Regions from separate parts of the Ramlibacter tataouinensis genome, predicted to be linked through region 2. Evidence: predicted binding sites of a transcription regulator. Region 2 holds the regulator's gene; the other holds the start of a gene.
What was found. Region 2 encodes NrdR, which represses ribonucleotide reductase genes. Its sites were predicted from a motif close to CACNANATNTNGTG; they were not measured.
Positions count from the first base shown of each region.

Region 1: the regulator NrdR is predicted to act here: its motif matches at 2,104-2,117, upstream of UC35_RS08505 (ribonucleoside-diphosphate reductase subunit alpha).

Region 1 covers NZ_CP010951.1:1,764,301-1,773,031, reverse strand. The annotation lists gene UC35_RS08515 (sigma-54-dependent transcriptional regulator) at 1-1,372, shown strand, start outside; gene ampD (1,6-anhydro-N-acetylmuramyl-L-alanine amidase AmpD) at 1,365-1,937, shown strand; gene UC35_RS08505 (ribonucleoside-diphosphate reductase subunit alpha) at 2,266-5,133, shown strand; gene UC35_RS08500 (ribonucleotide-diphosphate reductase subunit beta) at 5,287-6,498, shown strand; gene UC35_RS22980 (histone H1-like DNA-binding protein) at 6,663-7,136, shown strand; gene UC35_RS08490 (hypothetical protein) at 7,221-7,868, opposite strand; gene UC35_RS08485 (MlaD family protein) at 7,865-8,731, opposite strand, start outside.
Region 2 covers NZ_CP010951.1:366,309-375,039, reverse strand. The annotation lists gene UC35_RS01815 (S8 family peptidase) at 1-1,298, opposite strand, end outside; gene UC35_RS01810 (hypothetical protein) at 1,407-2,384, opposite strand; gene UC35_RS01805 (GspH/FimT family pseudopilin) at 2,536-3,120, shown strand; gene UC35_RS01800 (GspH/FimT family protein) at 3,144-3,674, shown strand; gene nrdR (transcriptional regulator NrdR) at 3,681-4,130, opposite strand; gene glyA (serine hydroxymethyltransferase) at 4,227-5,471, opposite strand; ZMP/ZTP riboswitch at 5,512-5,657, opposite strand; gene UC35_RS01785 (transglycosylase SLT domain-containing protein) at 5,683-6,489, opposite strand; gene UC35_RS01780 (DUF349 domain-containing protein) at 7,180-8,731, shown strand, end outside.

The DNA.
Region 1 (8,731 bases), 1.4 Mb from region 2:
TGACGAACCCGACCTGCGCACGCTGTACGAGCTCACGCTGCTGCGGGAGGGCTACCGCGTGGACGCCGCCGGCAGCGTGGCCGAGGCCTGGCAGCAGCTGGAGGCCAAGCGCTTCGACGCTGTGATCACCGACATGCGCCTGCCCGACGGGCAGGGGCTGGAGCTGCTGCAGCGCATGTCGCAGCAGCAGCGGCCCGAGCGCTGCATCGTCATGACCGCCTACGGTTCGGCCGAGAACGCCGTCGAGGCGCTCAAGGCCGGCGCCTTCGACTACCTCACCAAGCCGGTCGACCTGCGGCAATTTCGCAACGTGGTCGCATCGGCGATCCAGGAAGTCACGCCGGCGCGCGGCCGCGTCGCGGCGCGCACTGCCGCGCCGGCAGAGCGGCCGACCGGTGGCGATGCCGCCCTGCAGCGGCTGGTGGGGGAGTCCCAGGCCGTGCGCGCCGTCAAGGAGCGCGTGGCCAAGGTGGCGCGCAGCATGGCGCCGGTGCTGGTGCGCGGCGAGTCCGGCACCGGCAAGGAACTGGTGGCGCGGGCGATCCACGCCTGCAGCCACCGCGCCGACGCGCCCTTCGTGGCAGTGAACTGCAGCGCGATCCCGGAGGCCCTGCTCGAAGCCGAGTTCTTCGGCGCCAAGAAGGGCTCCTACACCGGCTCGGCCGCCGACCGCGAGGGCTACTTCCAGGCGGCGCGCGGCGGCACGCTGTTCCTCGACGAGATCGGCGACCTGCCGCTGCCCATGCAGTCCAAGCTGCTGCGCGCGATCCAGGAGCGCCAGGTGCGGCCGCTCGGCTCCACCCAAGAGGACGCCGTGGACGTGCGCATCGTCAGCGCCACGCACAAGGACCTGGTGGCCGACGTCCAGGCCGCCCGCTTCCGCCAGGACCTGTACTACCGCCTCAATGTCATCGAGATCGTGGTGCCGCCGCTGCGCGAGCGCCGCGAGGACCTGCCGCGGCTGTGCGAGGCGCTGCTGGCGCGCATCGCGCAGGACACCGGCGTGCCGGCGCCGGTGCTGACGCCGGAGGTGATGGCGCAGCTGTGGGCCCATCCGCTCGGCGGCAACGTGCGCGAGCTGGAGAACCTGCTGCACCGTGCCGTCGCGCTGTCGGACGGTCATGAAATGCATCTGGACCTCGAGCCGGCAGCGGCTCCGGCGCTGGCGCCGGAGCCCGAGATGCCGAACGACCTGCAGGCCTGGCTCGACCAGAAGGAGCGCGACGTCCTGGTGAAGGCGCTGCAGGACAGCGGCTTCAACCGCACCGCCGCCGCGCAACGCCTGGGGCTGACGCTGCGCCAGATCCGGTATCGCATCGCGCGCCTGCAGATTCCCGTGCCGGGCGGCGCCGACGAAGGCGACGATGCCTGAATCGGGCGCCCTGTGGGACGCGGGCTGGTACCGCTTCGCCCGGCGCCTGGATTCAGCGAACTTCGGACCGCGGCCGGCGGGCGCCCAGGTCGACCTGATCGTGCTGCACTCGATCAGCCTGCCTCCCGGCGAGTACGGCGGCGACGCGGTGCAGCAGCTGTTCACCAACACGCTCGACTGGGACGCCCATCCCTATTTCAAGAGCATCGAGGGGCTGGAGGTCTCGTCGCACTTCTATATCCGGCGCGACGGCCAGCTCTGGCAGTTCGTCGACTGCGACCACCGCGCTTGGCACGCCGGCGCCTCCAGCTGGCGCGGCCGCGCCAACTGCAACGACGATTCCATCGGCATCGAGCTGGAGGGCCTGGAAGGCGCCAGCTTCGAGCCGCCCCAGTACGAGACGCTGGCGCAGCTGTGCGCCGCCCTGGCGCAGCGCTACCCGATCGCGCACGTGGCCGGCCACGAGCACATCGCGCCCGGGCGCAAGTGCGACCCCGGCCCCGGCTTCGACTGGGCCGAGTTGCGCCGCTCGCTCGGCTGGCCGGGCGAGCAGTTCGCCGCCTGATAGGCAACAAACTGTTACGGTGCCGCAGCCGCTGCGCGCGGCAATGCAGAGGCAGAGCTGCCAAGCACCTTGTGGATGCGCAATCGAGCATTGGCGCGGCTGTGCGAACTCAGCCGGAGAGGCTCTTCAACAGCCTGTCCACAAAATATCGACAACCTAGCAAAACCACTAGATGTAGTGAGCTTGACTCCGTACAGACCCCATATATAGTGCCTGACTGAGCCGCACGGCGGTACACTTCGCGTCCCAAATAAAGACTACAGCCGAGGAAACCAGCAGCATGCAATCCGTCCTGAGCACGACCGAAACCAGCGTCAGCAACAACGCCATGTTCAGTGCCCCGCAGCCGGCGCAAACCGCGGCCACCCCCCTGGCGCACTACCAGATCATCCGCCGCAACGGCGCGGTGGTTCCGTTCGAGCCCAACAAGATCGCGATCGCGATGATGAAAGCCTTCCTGGCGGTGCACGGCACCCAGGGAGCCGCCTCGGCCAGCGTGCGCGAGGTGGTGGACCAGCTCACGCAGGCCGTGATCCGCGCGCTGGTGCGCTCGCGCCCGGGCGGCGGCACCTTCCACATCGAAGACGTGCAGGACCAGGTCGAGCTCGGCCTGATGCGCGGCGGCCACCACGAGATCGCCCGCGCCTACGTGCTGTACCGCGAGCGCCGCACGCAGGAGCGCGCCGCCAAGCAGGTCCGCGAAGAACCCCAGGCGCCGCAACTGCAGGTGCTCGACGGCGGCCGGCGCGTGCCGCTGGACCTGAACGCGCTGAAGGCCCTGATCGAGTCGGCTTGCGCCGGCCTGTCGGCCGATGTCAAGGCCGATCCGATCGTGGCCGAAACCATGCGCAACCTGTACGACGGCGTGCCGATCGACGAAGTCTACAAGGCCTCGATCCTGGCCGCGCGCACGCTGATCGAAAAGGATCCCGACTACACCTACGCCACCGCCCGTCTGCTGCTGCACACCATCTTCAAGGAAGTGCTGGGCCGCGAGATCGCGCCGGCCGACGCCGCCGCCGGCTACGCCGAGTACTTCCCCGGCTTCATCCGCAAGGGCGTGGAAGCCGAGCTGCTCAGCCCCGAGCTGCTGAACTACGACCTCGCCAAGCTGGGCGCGGCGCTGAAGGCCGAGCGCGACCAGAAGTTCGACTACCTCGGCCTGCAGACGCTGTACGACCGCTACTTCCTGCACGTGCGCAAGACCCGCATCGAGCTGCCGCAGGCCTTCTTCATGCGCGTGGCCATGGGCCTGGCGCTGAACGAGATCGACCGCGAGACGCGCGCCATCGAGTTCTACGAGGTGCTGTCGAGCTTCGACTTCATGTCCTCGACCCCGACCCTGTTCAACAGCGGCACGCTGCGCTCGCAGCTGTCCTCGTGCTACCTGACCACGGTGCCGGACGACCTGGACGGCATCTACGAGTCGATCAAGGAGAACGCGCTGCTGTCCAAATTTGCCGGCGGCCTGGGCAACGACTGGACGCGCGTGCGCGCGCTGGGCTCGCACATCAAGGGCACCAACGGCGAATCGCAGGGCGTGGTGCCGTTCCTGAAGGTGGTCAACGACACCGCGGTGGCGGTCAACCAAGGCGGCAAGCGCAAGGGCGCGGTCTGCACCTACCTGGAAAGCTGGCACCTGGACATCGAGGAATTCCTCGAGCTGCGCAAGAACACCGGCGACGACCGCCGCCGCACCCACGACATGAACACGGCCAACTGGATCCCGGACCTGTTCATGCGCCGCGTGATGGAAAAGGGCGAGTGGACGCTGTTCTCGCCGTCCTCGGTGCCCGACCTGCACGACAAGTTCGGCGCCGAATTCGAGAAGGCCTACGTCGCCTACGAGGAAAAGGCCCGGCGCGGCGAGATCAAGCCCAGCCGCACCCTGCCGGCCACCGACATGTGGCGCAAGATGCTGTCGATGCTGTTCGAGACCGGCCATCCCTGGATCACCTTCAAGGACGCCTGCAACGTGCGCTCGCCGCAGCAGCACGCCGGCGTGGTGCACTCGTCCAACCTGTGCACCGAGATCACGCTCAACACCAGCGACACCGAAACGGCGGTCTGCAACCTCGGCTCGGTCAACCTGCTGCAGCACCTGAAAGACGGCGGCATCGACCACGACAAGCTGAAGAAGACCATCGCCACGGCGATGCGGATGCTCGACAACGTGATCGACATCAACTACTACGCGGTCAAGAAGGCGCGCGACTCCAACATGAAGCACCGCCCGGTCGGGCTGGGCGTCATGGGCTTCCAGGACGCGTTGTACGAGCTGCGCATCCCCTACGCCTCGCAGCAGGCGGTGGAATTCGCGGACCAGTCGATGGAGGCGGTTTGCTACCACGCCTACTGGGCCTCGACCGAGCTGGCCCGCGAGCGCGGCCGCTATTCCAGCTACCGCGGCTCGCTGTGGGACCAGGGCGTGCTGCCGCTGGACACCCTTGAGCTGCTGGCGCGCGAGCGCGGCGGCTATGTCGAAGTGGACCGCTCGGCCACGCTGGACTGGGACGCGCTGCGCCAGAAGATCGCCCGCGACGGCATGCGCAACAGCAACTGCGTCGCCATCGCGCCGACCGCCACCATCTCCAACATCATCGGCGTGGACGCCTCGATCGAGCCGTGCTTCGGCAACCTCTCGGTCAAGTCCAACCTGTCGGGCGAGTTCACCGTGGTCAACCATTACCTGGTGCGCGACCTCAAGCGCCTGGGGCTGTGGGACGACGTGATGGTCATGGACCTGAAGCACTTCGACGGCTCGCTGCGGCCGATCGACCGCGTGCCGCAGGACGTCAAGGCGCTCTATTCCACCGCCTTCGAGGTCGAACCCGAGTGGCTGGTGGAAGCCGCCGCACGTCGCCAGAAGTGGATCGACCAGGCGCAGTCGCTCAACATCTACATGGCCGGCGCCTCGGGCAAGAAGCTGGACGAGACCTACAAGCTGGCCTGGCTGCGCGGCCTGAAGACCACCTACTACCTGCGCACCACCAGCGCCACGCAGGCCGAGAAATCGACCGTGCAGTCGGGCCGGCTCAACGCGGTGTCCTCCGGTGCGGCCAACGGCGGCATGAGCGCGCTGGAGAAGGCGGCGGCCGCGGCGCAGACGCAGATGAATGCGAGCACCGACGGCGGGCCGGCGACGGACATCAAGTTCTGCGCCATCGACGATCCTGGTTGCGAGGCCTGCCAGTAATTCGTGGAAGCGCTCGACATGAAAGGGCGCTTCGATGTATCGGCGTTCTCCGACAGAACGCCGATGCAATTGAGCAACAAAATCGCGCGGTGATGTGAACGGACACTTTGACTTTCACATCGCTGCTCACATAATCCGAGCACTGGAATACTTATGTTGACCTGGGACGACGAAGTCAAGCCCGCATCGCCAGCATCATTCAACAGCGGTTCGCATCTGCCGAACCGCGAGGTGGGACTCTCTCCCTCGCCTGTCACTTCCTTCACCAACGGCCCTTCCGAAAGCGCGCTGCAGTCGTTCAACGACGCGCCGCTCGCGCCGGCCGCCCCCGTGCAGTCCACCTCCACGCGCCGCGTGGTCGCCGCCGACAAGCGCATCATCAACGGCCAGACCGACGTCAACCAGCTGGTGCCCTTCAAATACAAGTGGGCCTGGGAGAAGTACCTGGCCACCTGCGCCAACCACTGGATGCCGCAGGAAGTGAACATGACGCGCGACATCGCGCTGTGGAAAGACCCGAACGGCCTGACCGAAGACGAGCGGCGCATCATCAAGCGCAACCTCGGTTTCTTCGTCACCGCCGATTCGCTGGCCGCCAACAACATCGTGCTGGGCACCTACCGCCACATCACGGCGCCCGAGTGCCGCCAGTTCCTGCTGCGCCAGGCCTTCGAAGAGGCGATCCACACCCACGCCTACCAGTACATCGTCGAGTCGCTCGGCCTGGACGAGTCCGAGATCTTCAACGCCTACAACGAGGTCGCGTCGATCCGCGACAAGGACCAGTTCCTGATCCCTTTCATCGAGGCGATCATGGACCCCAACTTCCACACCGGCACGCCCGAGGCCGACCAGCGCCTGCTCAAGAGCCTGATCGTGTTCGCCTGCCTGATGGAGGGCCTGTTCTTCTACGTCGGCTTCACCCAGATCCTGGCGCTGGGCCGGCAGAACAAGATGACGGGCGCCGCCGAGCAGTACCAGTACATCCTGCGCGACGAGTCGATGCACTGCAACTTCGGCATCGACCTGATCAACCAGCTCAAGCTGGAGAACCCGCACCTGTGGACGGCGGAATTCAAGGCCGAGATCAAGGCGCTGTTCCTCAAGGCCGTCGAGCTCGAATACCGCTATGCCGAGGACACCATGCCGCGCGGCGTGCTGGGCCTCAATGCCTCCATGTTCAAGGGCTACCTGCGCTACATCGCCAACCGGCGCGCCACGCAGATCGGCCTGGAAGCGCTCTATCCGAACGAGGAAAACCCGTTCCCGTGGATGAGCGAAATGATTGACCTGAAGAAAGAGCGCAATTTCTTCGAGACCCGTGTGATCGAGTACCAGACGGGGGGCGCTCTTTCCTGGGATTGAATCGCCTGCCTTGATTGACCGGCCACAGAAGAGCGCGGCGCAAGGCGGGCAACGGTGTTCATGCAGCTGGGCGCGTGCCCAACTTCATGGATCGCTCCATGCCACCCAACAAGGCATGGGGTGCTTCTTTGGTTGATGTTGATCAACTTGAACAGGAGATAGAAATGGCAACTGCGAAGAAAGCGGCCGCGAAGAAGGCCCCGGCCAAGAAGGCCGCGAAGAAGACGACGGCGAAGAAGGCCCCGGCCAAGAAGGCCGCAGCGAAGAAGGCCCCGGCCAAGAAGGCCGCGGCCAAGCGTCCGGCGGCGAAGAAGGCCGCCGCGAAGCGCCCCGCTGCGAAGAAGGCAGCGGCGAAGCGCCCGGCCGCGAAGAAGGCGGCGAAGAAGGCCCCCGCGAAGAAGGCGGCGGCGAAGAAGACCACGGCCAAGAAGGCCGCGGCCAAGAAGAAGCCGGCGGCCAAGAAGGCTGCGAAAAAGCCTGCTGCGAAAAAGGCTGCGAAAAAGGCTCCTGCGAAAAAGGCCGCGAAAGCACCTGCTGCCAAGCCGGCTGCGACGAGCCCCGCTCCGGCTGCCCCTGCGGCTCAGACCACACTGAACCCGCAAGCTGCCTGGCCGTTCCCGACGGCTGGCAAGCCCTGAGGCAGGCGGACACTCCGCTCAGAAACCGGCGCTTCGGCGCCGGTTTTTTCTTTTAAGGCCTCTAGCCTCTCAACTCGAACGACGTCAACGCCCCTCGCCGGCCAGCTGCATGCGCCGGCGGATGCGTTCGGCCTCGTCGCGCGCGCCGGCCCGCTCGGCGCGCTGCGCCTGCACGCCCAGCCAGGCGAGCAGCGGGCGCCGCCAGCCCTGCTGCGAAGCCGTGTCGGACGCGAGGGTGAGCACCTGGGGCGATGCGCGTCCGTTGCGAAACAGCACGCCTGCCGCCACCAGTCGCGAGAGCGGATCGCCGATCGCCTGCAAGGCCGCCGCGTCCTCGCGCCCGCCGGCGACGGCCCGATACTGCGGCGGCAGCAGCGCCACCTGCGTCGGCGCCACGCGCCCGGCCAGGTAGTCGGCGTAGGCCCGCTCGGGGGCCGGTGCATCGGCGCGCAGGCGCTCGAAGCCCTCGCAGGGCTCCTGCACCAGGCTGGCCACCATCGCCGCGCAGCGCGTGAGCTCGGCGCGCGCCACCAGGCCGGCCTGGCCGGTGCTCGCCAGCTCGCCGCGGGCGCGCTGGAACTCGCTGTCGGCGCGGCTGTCGCCCTTCAGGTAGGCGGTGGTGAACCGGCCCAGGGAGTCGTGGGCGCTGCCCTGCCAGCCGGGGGCGGGCGGCTGGCTGCCACAGGCGGCCAGCGCGAGCAGCAGCGCGAGCGCGGCCGGGCGCCAGCTCATGGCAGCTTGACCTCCGTGTCGCGGGCGAACGGCCACTTGCGATTGAGCTCCTCGATCATGCCTTCGATCCTGTGCAAATTGACCTCCACTTCGGCGCGCAGCTTGCCCAGGTCGGTGGTCGCCCCGCGCACATCGGTGGCGATGCCTTGTGCCTCGACCAGGACGGCGTCGACCTTCTTCAGGCTGGTGCGAGCGTCGCCCAGCAGCAGGTTGAGCTGCTGCATGCTGGCCCGCGCGTCCTTCATCATGCCGTCGGGGCCGAAGACCTGCGTGTCGGTCTTCGCCGCGAGTGCATCCATCCGCGCGAGCAAACTGTTGGCCCGCTCGATCGCCGTGACCAGCTTCTGCGCATCGGCATCGTTGCCCAGGGCCGCGCCGGCCAAGCCGCGCGGGCCCTTGAGCCGCTCGCTCACTTCCTGCAGGTTGGCCAGCGTGGCTCGCAGTGCGCCTTCCTGCGCCGTCAACGCGGCGACGTTCTCCAGCACTTCGCGGGCCGAGGAAGCCACCCGCTGCAACTCGGCGGTGGCGTCGCCGCGCAGCGCCGGCCGCTCAGCACCGTCGGGCAGCGGCGGATCGGTGAGGACGCCGCTGAAGGCGCGGATGCTGGTGCCGCCGACCAGGCCCTTGACCACCGTGAAGACGCTGGAGGTGCGCAGCCAGCGCGCGTCCTGGGTCGGCACGTCGACGATGATGCGCACACCGCCCGATTCGGCCAGTTCGACCCGCCGCACCCGGCCGATCGGAAAACCGGAGAAGGTCATGTCCATGCCCACCACCACGCCTTCGGCATCATCGGTGAGCAGCACCACCGTCTGCTTGGCCTGGAACGCGCCGCGCGCATACAGCAGGTAAAGCACCGCGCC
Region 2 (8,731 bases):
ACGTTGCGCACCGTGGCCGTCACCTGGGCGCGCCAGGCGGAGCCGGCCTTGATGGATTGCCCGGCGAGCGAGCGCACCGCGACGGCGGCCACCGGCGGCTCGGTGGGGATGCCGGTCGCCATCGAATACAGCAAGCGGTTGGGCGAGCCCGTGTTGAGTGAGGTCAGCCGGCCGGCAGTCGCGTTGACGGCGATGAATTCGCCGACGGCGGCCGGGCTCGCCGACGGGTTGGCCGCCAGCGCAAGCGCCGCGACCCCGGTGACATGCGGCGTGGCCATCGAGGTGCCGCTGATGGTGTTGGTCGCGTTGCCGGCGGTGTTCCAGGCCGAGGTGATGTTCACGCCGGGTGCGAACACGTCCACGCAGCTGCCGTAGTTGGAAAACGACGCGCGCGCGTCCGCATCGGTCGTCGCGCCCACGGTGATGGCGGTCGGCTCGCTCGCCGGCGAGCTGTTGCAGGCGTTGGCGTTCTCGTTGCCGGCGGCCACCACCATGGTCACGCCCTTGGCGACCGCATTGGCCACCGCCGCGTTCACCGCTGCCGAGTTGGCGCCGCCAAGTGACATGTTGGCGACCGCCGGCCGGAGCGTGCTCTTGGCCACCCAGTCGATGCCGGCGATGACGCCGCTCCAGGTACCCGAACCCTGGCAGTTGAGCACCCGTACCGGAATGAGCGACACCTGCTTGGCCACGCCCCAGGTCGTCCCGCCCACCGTGCCGGCCACGTGCGTGCCGTGGCCGTTGCAGTCGTTGGTGCCGTTGGCGTCGGAAACGGAACTGAAACCGGGCAGCAGGCGCCCGGTGAATTCCACGTGGTCCGGGCGGATGCCGGTGTCGATGATGAAGGCGTTGACGCCCGCGCCCGTCCGGCTGTAGTGGTAGACCGTGTCCAGCGGCCGGTCGGCCTGGTCGATCCGGTCCAGCCCCCAGGTGGCAGCGTTCTGCGAACCGGACAGCGACACCGTCTGGTCCTGTTCGATGAAGGCGACCCGGGGATCGTGGCGCAGTTTCTCGACGGCGTTGTCCGACAGCGTGGCTGCAAAGCCCTTGAGCACCGACGAATAGCTGTGATGGCGACGGCCGCCATGGGCGCGAACGGTGCGGTCGGATTCGTCGTCCGGATCCGCCACCGTGTTGTTGAACACCACGATGTATTGCCCGGCGATCGGCTTCGAAGGCCCGAAGCGATGCCCGCTGCGGTTCTCCGGCGGTCCCGGCTGCGCGCTGGCGGTTGCGGCACTCAGCGCCAGGGCGGCGCCGAGCAGCGCGAGGAGGAGACGGGCCTTCGGTTGGGTCATGGTCGATCTCTCAGCGGTGAGCCGGCGCAGATTGCGCCAAAAGTTCACGCTGGAGTATAGGCTTCTTACCGCCGAGCCAAGGCGGTTAAGCCATTGGTGTGACAATTGTCACGAAGTACGGATGACCGAGATGTGTTCGGTGCCGCTTTCGGGCAGCCAGACCTCGCCGGGACGGCCCAGGATCTGCCGCACGTTGATGGCTTCGCGCGGGAAGGCAAAGCGCTCGAACTTCTCGCTGCGCGGGTCGAAGGAGAAGACCGCATTGCCGCCGAAATCGCTGACCCAGACGATGTCGTGCTCGTCGACGTAAACGGCATAGGCCTGCGGGCTGCTGCCCGGCAGTTTCCACTGCCGCCAGCTGCGGGCCCGGGGATCGTGCACCGCCAGCTGGCCGCTGTTCCATTCGCTGACCCAGATGCGGCCATGGCTGTCGCTCCAGACCCGCCGCGCGCCCTGGTTGCGGGTCGGCGGCTCGACGACCGTGGAGTCGCCGGTCTTGCGGTCCACCCGCGCGATGAACGATCCCGCCAATGAACACCACCACACGTCACCGGCAGGGGTGGCGCAGATGCCGTAGGGCCCACGGCCGCGGGGGGCCTGCTTGACGCTCACCTCGCCCGTCTTCGGGGTCACCTTGCCCAGAAAGCCGCCCTGGCCCGTGAACCAGAGGTCGCCGTCGCCGTCGAAGGCGCAGGTGTTGAGGTTCGCGTAAGGCGTGCCTGCGGGCAGCGGGAAGGTCTGCACCTTGCGGTCGGGCCAGCCGACCCTGGCGATCGCGTTCTGTCCGCTGTCGGTGATCCAGGCCGCCTTGTCGGGACCCTGGATCACGCCATGCGGCGACGAACCCGATCCGAGGGCCACCAGCTCGGTGCGACCGCTCTTCGGCTCGAACCAGCCGAGATGCCCGCTGGCCTGCGCCGTGAACCACACACCGCCGTCCGGCGCCGGCGCGACGTCGTGGATGCCGGTGCGCCGTGGTGCCTGCAGCGGCCAGGACTGGGTCCTGGGCTGCGCCTGCAGCAGGCGATGGGGCGCGGCCGCGGCCGCGGCGGTGGCGACAAGAAGGACTCGGCGGGCGACGGGCATGGGCTTGAAAGCGGTGCGCTGGTGATCTTAGTCACTCGCGGGATGTGCATGCGAATTTCGTCGCACAAACCGCCGGGTCAATTTCGCTGTTGAGCTGAGCTCATGCGCAATAAGGTTGCGCCGTCCCCAACCCGTCCTTCCTCCGAGCGCCATGAGAACCTCTTCGCAGATCCCGAGCCGCAGCCACTCCAGGCCTGGCACATCGCGTGGCTTCACGCTGGTCGAACTGATGGCCGTCGTCGCCGTTGCCGCGGTGCTCGCGGGTGCAGCCGTGCCGTCCATGACCGGCTTGATGCGCTGGTCCCGGCTTACTTCGGCCTCCCAAGACCTTTTCGCCGGCTTCACGATGGCACGCAGCGAAGCCATCAAGCGCAACAGCCGGGTGGCCGTGTGCAAGTCGGCCAATGGGGTGTCATGCGCGGCCTCGGGCGGCTGGGAGCAGGGCTGGATCGTGTTCCACGACGCCAACAACAACGGCATGCGAGAGGCCGGTGAGCCGGTCGTCACGCGCGCCCAGGCCTTTCCGGGTGAGCTGCGCGTGAGCGGGAACCTGAATGTCCAGCGCTACGTTTCCTATGCCCCTAACGGCGCCGCCCGGCTGGCCAGCGGCGCCTTCCAGGCCGGCACTATCACCGTGTGCAACGCGTCGGCGGGCGCCACCGATGCGCGCCAGATCGTGCTGAGCTCCTCCGGCCGTCCGCGCGTGCTCAAGACCCGGCTTGCGAACTGCGCCTGAACCCGATCACGAAGGAATCCCCCATGAAGATCAAGCCCGCTCTCCTGGTCCTGTCGTGTGCCGCAGCCTTCACCGCTTTCGCTTCGGCCACGCCGCCCCCCGCCGCTGCCATGCTCGAGGCCATGAAGGTCTCGGCCGCATCCCACAGCTTCGCCTCGGACTTGCAGTTCGCCCACGGCGAGGCGATGCGGCGCAACAGCCCGGTGGTGTTGTGCAAGTCCGTCGATGGCGCATCGTGCGCGAACGCCGGCGCCTGGTCGCAAGGCTGGATAGTGTTCGAGGATGCCAACGGCAACGGCCTGCGCGACGGCCTGGAGGAGTTGATCGTGCGCGTGCCGGCCTTCTCCAGGAGCCTGCGGTTCGCCGGCAGCATGAATGCGGTGCGCGCCATTTCCTTCGGCGCCGGTGGCGGGGTTCAGCTGGCGGGCGCCCGGGCGGCCGAGGCCACCCTGACGATCTGCAGCGATGCGGCGGGGCCGGTGCACGGGCGGCAGCTGACGCTGGCGTCGCGAGGCGCGCTGCGGCTGGAGCAGGGCAGCGCCGGTTGTACCTGAAGCGCTTTAACGGCGGACTTCGTCCACCAGCGTCTTGAACTCGTCGACGTCCTCGAAGCTGCGATAGACGCTGGCAAAGCGCACGTAGGCCACCTTGTCGAGCTTCCGGAGTTCACGCATCACGAGTTCGCCGATGCGGTTGGAGGGAAGCTCGCGCACGCCGAGGTTCAGCAGTTTTTCCTCGATGCGTTCGACCGCGCCGTCGATCTGCTCGGTGCTCACCGGGCGCTTGCGCAGCGCCAGGTTCATGGAGGCGCGCAGCTTCTCACGCTCGTAGTCGATGCGCCGGCCGTCCTTCTTGACCACCGCCGGAAAGCTGACGTCGGGCCGCTCGTAGGTGGTGAAGCGCTTTTCGCAGGCGGCGCACTGCCGCCGGCGGCGCACCCGGTCCCCGTCCTCGGCCACGCGCGTTTCCACCACCTGGGTGTCGTTGTGGCCGCAGAAGGGGCATTTCATGTCGTCAGGCCCGAACGCGCGCCGGACCGCTCCAGGCGCGCGAGCGCCCCCTCGGGGGGCAGAGAGGACACGAAGTGCCGAACGTAGGGGCCGACATCATTTATAGACGGGGAACTCGCGCGTCAGCGCGTTGACCTTCTCGCGCACCTTCGCGATGTTCGCCGGGTCGCGCGGGTTGTCGAGCACGTCGGCGACCAGGTTGGCCGTCATGCGCGCTTCGTTCTCCTTGAAGCCGCGCGTGGTCATCGCCGGCGTGCCGACGCGCACGCCGCTGGTGACCATCGGCTTTTCCGGGTCGTTCGGGATCGCGTTCTTGTTGATGGTCATGTGGGCGTCGCCCAGCACCGCTTCGGCTTCCTTGCCGGTGATGCCCTTGGCGCGCAGGTCCACCAGCATCACGTGGCTTTCGGTGCGGCCGCTCACGATGCGCAGGCCCCGCTCGACCAGCGTCTGCGCCACCACCTGCGCGTTCTTCACGACCTGCTGCTGGTAGGTCTTGAACTCGGGGGCGAGCGCTTCCTTGAACGCCACCGCCTTGGCCGCGATCACGTGCATCAGCGGGCCGCCCTGCAGGCCCGGGAACACGGCGCTGTTGATCGCCTTTTCATGCTCCGGCTTCATCAGGATGAAGCCGCCGCGCGGGCCGCGCAGGCTCTTGTGGGTGGTGGAGGTGACGACGTCGGCGTGCGGCACCGGGTTGGGGTAGACGCCGGCGGCGATCAGGCCGGCGTAGTGGGCCATGTCCACCATGAAGATCGCGCCGATGTCCCGGGCCACCTTGGCGAAACGCTCGAAGTCGATGCGCAGGGCATAGGCGGAGGCGCCGGCCACGATCAGCTTGGGCCGGTGCTCGTGGGCTTTGCGCTCCATGGCGTCGTAGTCGATCGCCTCGTCCTTGTCCAGGCCGTAGCTCACCACGTTGAACCACTTGCCGCTCATGTTCAGCGGCATGCCATGGGTCAGGTGGCCGCCTTCGGCCAGGCTCATGCCCATGATGGTGTCGCCGGGCTTGAGGAAGGCCAGGAAAACGGCTTCGTTGGCCTGCGCGCCGGAGTGCGGTTGCACGTTGGCCGCTTCGGCGCCGAACAGCTGCTTGATGCGCGCCAGCGCGAGCTGCTCGGCCACGTCCACGTTCTCGCAGCCGCCGTAGTAGCGCTTGCCCGGATAGCCTTCGGCGTATTTGTTCGTGAGCTGCGTGCCCTGCGCGGCCATCACGGCGGGCGAGGCGTAGTTCTCGCTCGCGATCAGCTCGATGTGCTCTTCCTGGCGGCGGTTCTCCGCGACGATCGCGGCCCAGAGTTCGGGATCGGTTTGTTCGACAAGGATGTTTCGTTGGTACATGCGGCAGTCCTCCAGACGGTGGCCACTCTGTTCATGGAACAAGGGCTGCCCAGGCGAACGGCTGAACGCCGGAGCCAGCCGGCGGTACGCTTCCCAGTGGTTGCGCGCGGGGTCGCGCGATGGTGTCCACGTCAGCACGGCCACCCGCCCGGGGCGCCGCGCCTATCGCCAGTTGCGTACACCGCAAGTGTAGCGGAGAGCGACGCGCCGATCAGGAATCCAGGGCGGCGACCTTGTCCTCGACTGGAGTCGGCGCCGCCGGCTCGGCAGGCGCGACGGTGCGGATCACCGGCAGGGGGACGCTGCGGCCGGCGGCCACCAGCTTCAGCCGCTCGTGTTCGGCCATCACCTTGTCGGCATAGCCACCGTCATCGCCGGTGTTGGCGGCGCCGACATAGAAGCGCAGTCCCGCCTCCAGCGAGCCGGCGCGCTGTATGCATTCCTGCAGCACCTTCACGCCCACCCGCAGGTTGGTCAGCGGATCGAAGGCGGCCAGCTTGCCGCCGAAGTTCTGGTACTTGTCCTGGTGCACGCCGGTCATGACCTGCATCAGGCCCTGGGCGCCGACGGCGCTTTGGGCGAAAGGATTGAAGCCGGACTCGATCGCCATCACGGCCAGGATCAAGGTGGGATCGAGCTTGCTGCGGGCGCCGATTTCGTAGGCTTCGGCCACCAGCGCACCCACGGGCTCGGGTGCCACGCGATACTTTTTGCTTAGCCAATACGCGAGCGCTGCCTGTTGTTTGGGCAGTTCGCGCGGATCGGCGGCCGTCGCGCGGTCAATCGCGTCGAGCTGGATCGGCATGCCGATGGCGGCCTCCTGCCGCGCCTGCAGCCAGCCTCTGAGCTTGATCTCGCCGGCATCGCGCAGGTCGGGGCGCACCACGGCCAGCACGGCGCAGAAAATCGTGGCCAGGCCCACCAGGGCAAAGCCGTTGTGCGTGATTTCGAAGAAGCCCTGGGCGACGTCGGAGGCGAAACATCGCAGGCCCTGGGCCATCCTTCCTAACGCTGTCATAGCACTTCCTCTCTTGGCGCGGGCCTGCCTCGTGGTGCTGCTTCAGGGCAGCATCACTCCGTCAGGCTCCTCGTTTTGGATTGGTACGCCGTCGAATTGCGGGAGCCTTTCGGGGGCTCGGCACGGCAGTTCGACGTAGCCGGGGTCGGCAGCGGATTCGGGTTGCCACGAACTCAGCGTGGCACGGGCGCATTCTAGGTTGGCTTTAAATAACAGGTCAAGAATATGAACTCGACTTTTTATCCAAGAACCAAGGGGTCGCACCTGCATCGATGGACGGGGCGGGCATGCGCATGCGCGCGTGCTGCGACATTTGCCACGGGCAATCATTCGTCCACGCATCATTGAAAAGCCGCCCTTGAAAACGGCGCGCGCCTGTCCTAACTTGTGAGGACCCGAGGGATCGGGTGCCGGCCGGTAGGGCCACCTCGTGGCAGCCCCGGCCAATTTTGGAAGCAATCCATTGCTTCCGACGCGGATCGGGACGTCAATCTCCCCGTTCGCGAACCCAGGCGGCAAGGACAGCTTGTCAGGCCGCCGAGCCCGGCAGGAGCTTGCAGAGCGCCTGTCCGGGCTTTTTCATGGGGGCATGGGCACTGCTGCCGAACCGGTTGAGCCGCAATCGAGGCGAGAATAGCGGTTTGCCTTCGACGAAGGCGGTCCCTTTCGATTGCACAAGAAGTCTCTCCCGTGACCCCAGCTACCCTGAAAACCAACGACACGCGCGCCCTCGATGCCCTGACCGGTGGCGCTTTTTCCGCGCCCACCTCCGGCGAGCGCACGGCGCGCGTGCGCGAGTGGCTCGCCGCCAATCCGAGCGTGGAGCAGATGCAGGAGGTGTTCCGCGAACTGAGCGCGCGCGACAAGGGCGCGGCCCGGCTGCTGCGCGAAAAGCTCGACGAGATCAAGCGCAACCGCGGACAGGAAGTGATCGCGGCGGAGTGGGCAGAGAAGGCCACCGCCCTGCTGGCGCTGCCCAAACTGAATATCGCCGACGCCATGGCCTGGCAGCGCGACGCCGCCAAGGCCGGCGCGCCCCTGAGCCGCGAACCGCTGGCCTCGGTCAAGACGCAACTGGCCGAGCGCGTGCGCGGCATCGAGGACCTGCAGCATCGGGTGCAGGTGCAACGCGAGGCGGCGGTGCTGCTGGCGCAGCGCATCGAGGTGCTTTCGACCAAATCGTGGCAGGACGCGCAGGCGGCGCTGGACGCTCTGGGCAAGGATGTCCCGGACTGGCAGGGCCAGGCCGAGGCGCTGTTGGCCGATCCGAACTGGCCCAGCGTGGACGGCCGCTTCCCGCCCTTGCTCGAATCCTCGCGCACCCAGTTGCAGGTGGTGTGGGAGTCTTTCCGCAGCGCCGTGGCGCAGGCCCGGGCCGCCGCCGAAGACCCGGCAGCAGCGCTGCCGCCGGTGCCGGTGTGGGCCGACGAACTGCGCGCCGCGCGCGGCGTGCCCGTCGAGGCGGCGCCGGCCAAGGCCGCCAAGCCCAAGGTCGATCCCGAAGTGCGCGAGCGCGCCAGCCACGCGGTGCGCGATGCGCTGGCCAAGCTCGAACAGGAAGTGGCGCAGGGCCACGGCAAGGCCAGTGCGGGCGCGGCGAATGCGCTGCGCAACGCGCTGAAGGAACACGGCAAGCTGGTTGACGACAAACTGGAGAACCAGGCGCACGCCGCGCTGGCCGCTGCCGGCGAACTGGAAGGCTGGCAGCGCTGGCGCGCCGACCAGTTGCGCCAGGAACTGGTGACCAAGGCCGAGGCGCTGTTCGAGCACCCGGCGCCGGTCGAGGGGCAGGAGCCGCAGCCGCCCAAGCCGCGCTATGGCGGGCGCAAGATGCAGGAGCAGTTGCGCGCGTTGCGCGAGCAGTGGAAACAGACCGACCAGGGCGGCGCGCCCAACCACGCGCTGTGGAAGCGCTTCGACGAGGCGTGCAACGAAGCCTACAAGGTGGTGGAAGCCTGGCTCGACAAGGTCAAGGCCGAAGCGGCCGAGCACAAGGCGCAGCGCCTGGCTCTGATCGATGAAGTCAGGGTCTGGGCGGCTGCCAATGCCACGGCCAAGGATGACGACTGGAAGGGCTTCGCCCGCGTGCTGCATCAGTTCGAGAGCCGCTGGCGCGATGCCGGGCACCTGAGCGAAAAGACCTTCGCCGAACTGCAGCCGCGCTGGAAGGAAGCGATCGCCGCGGCCTGGGATCCGCTGGAGGCCGTGCAAAAGCAAAGCCTGGAGCGCCGCCACGCGATGA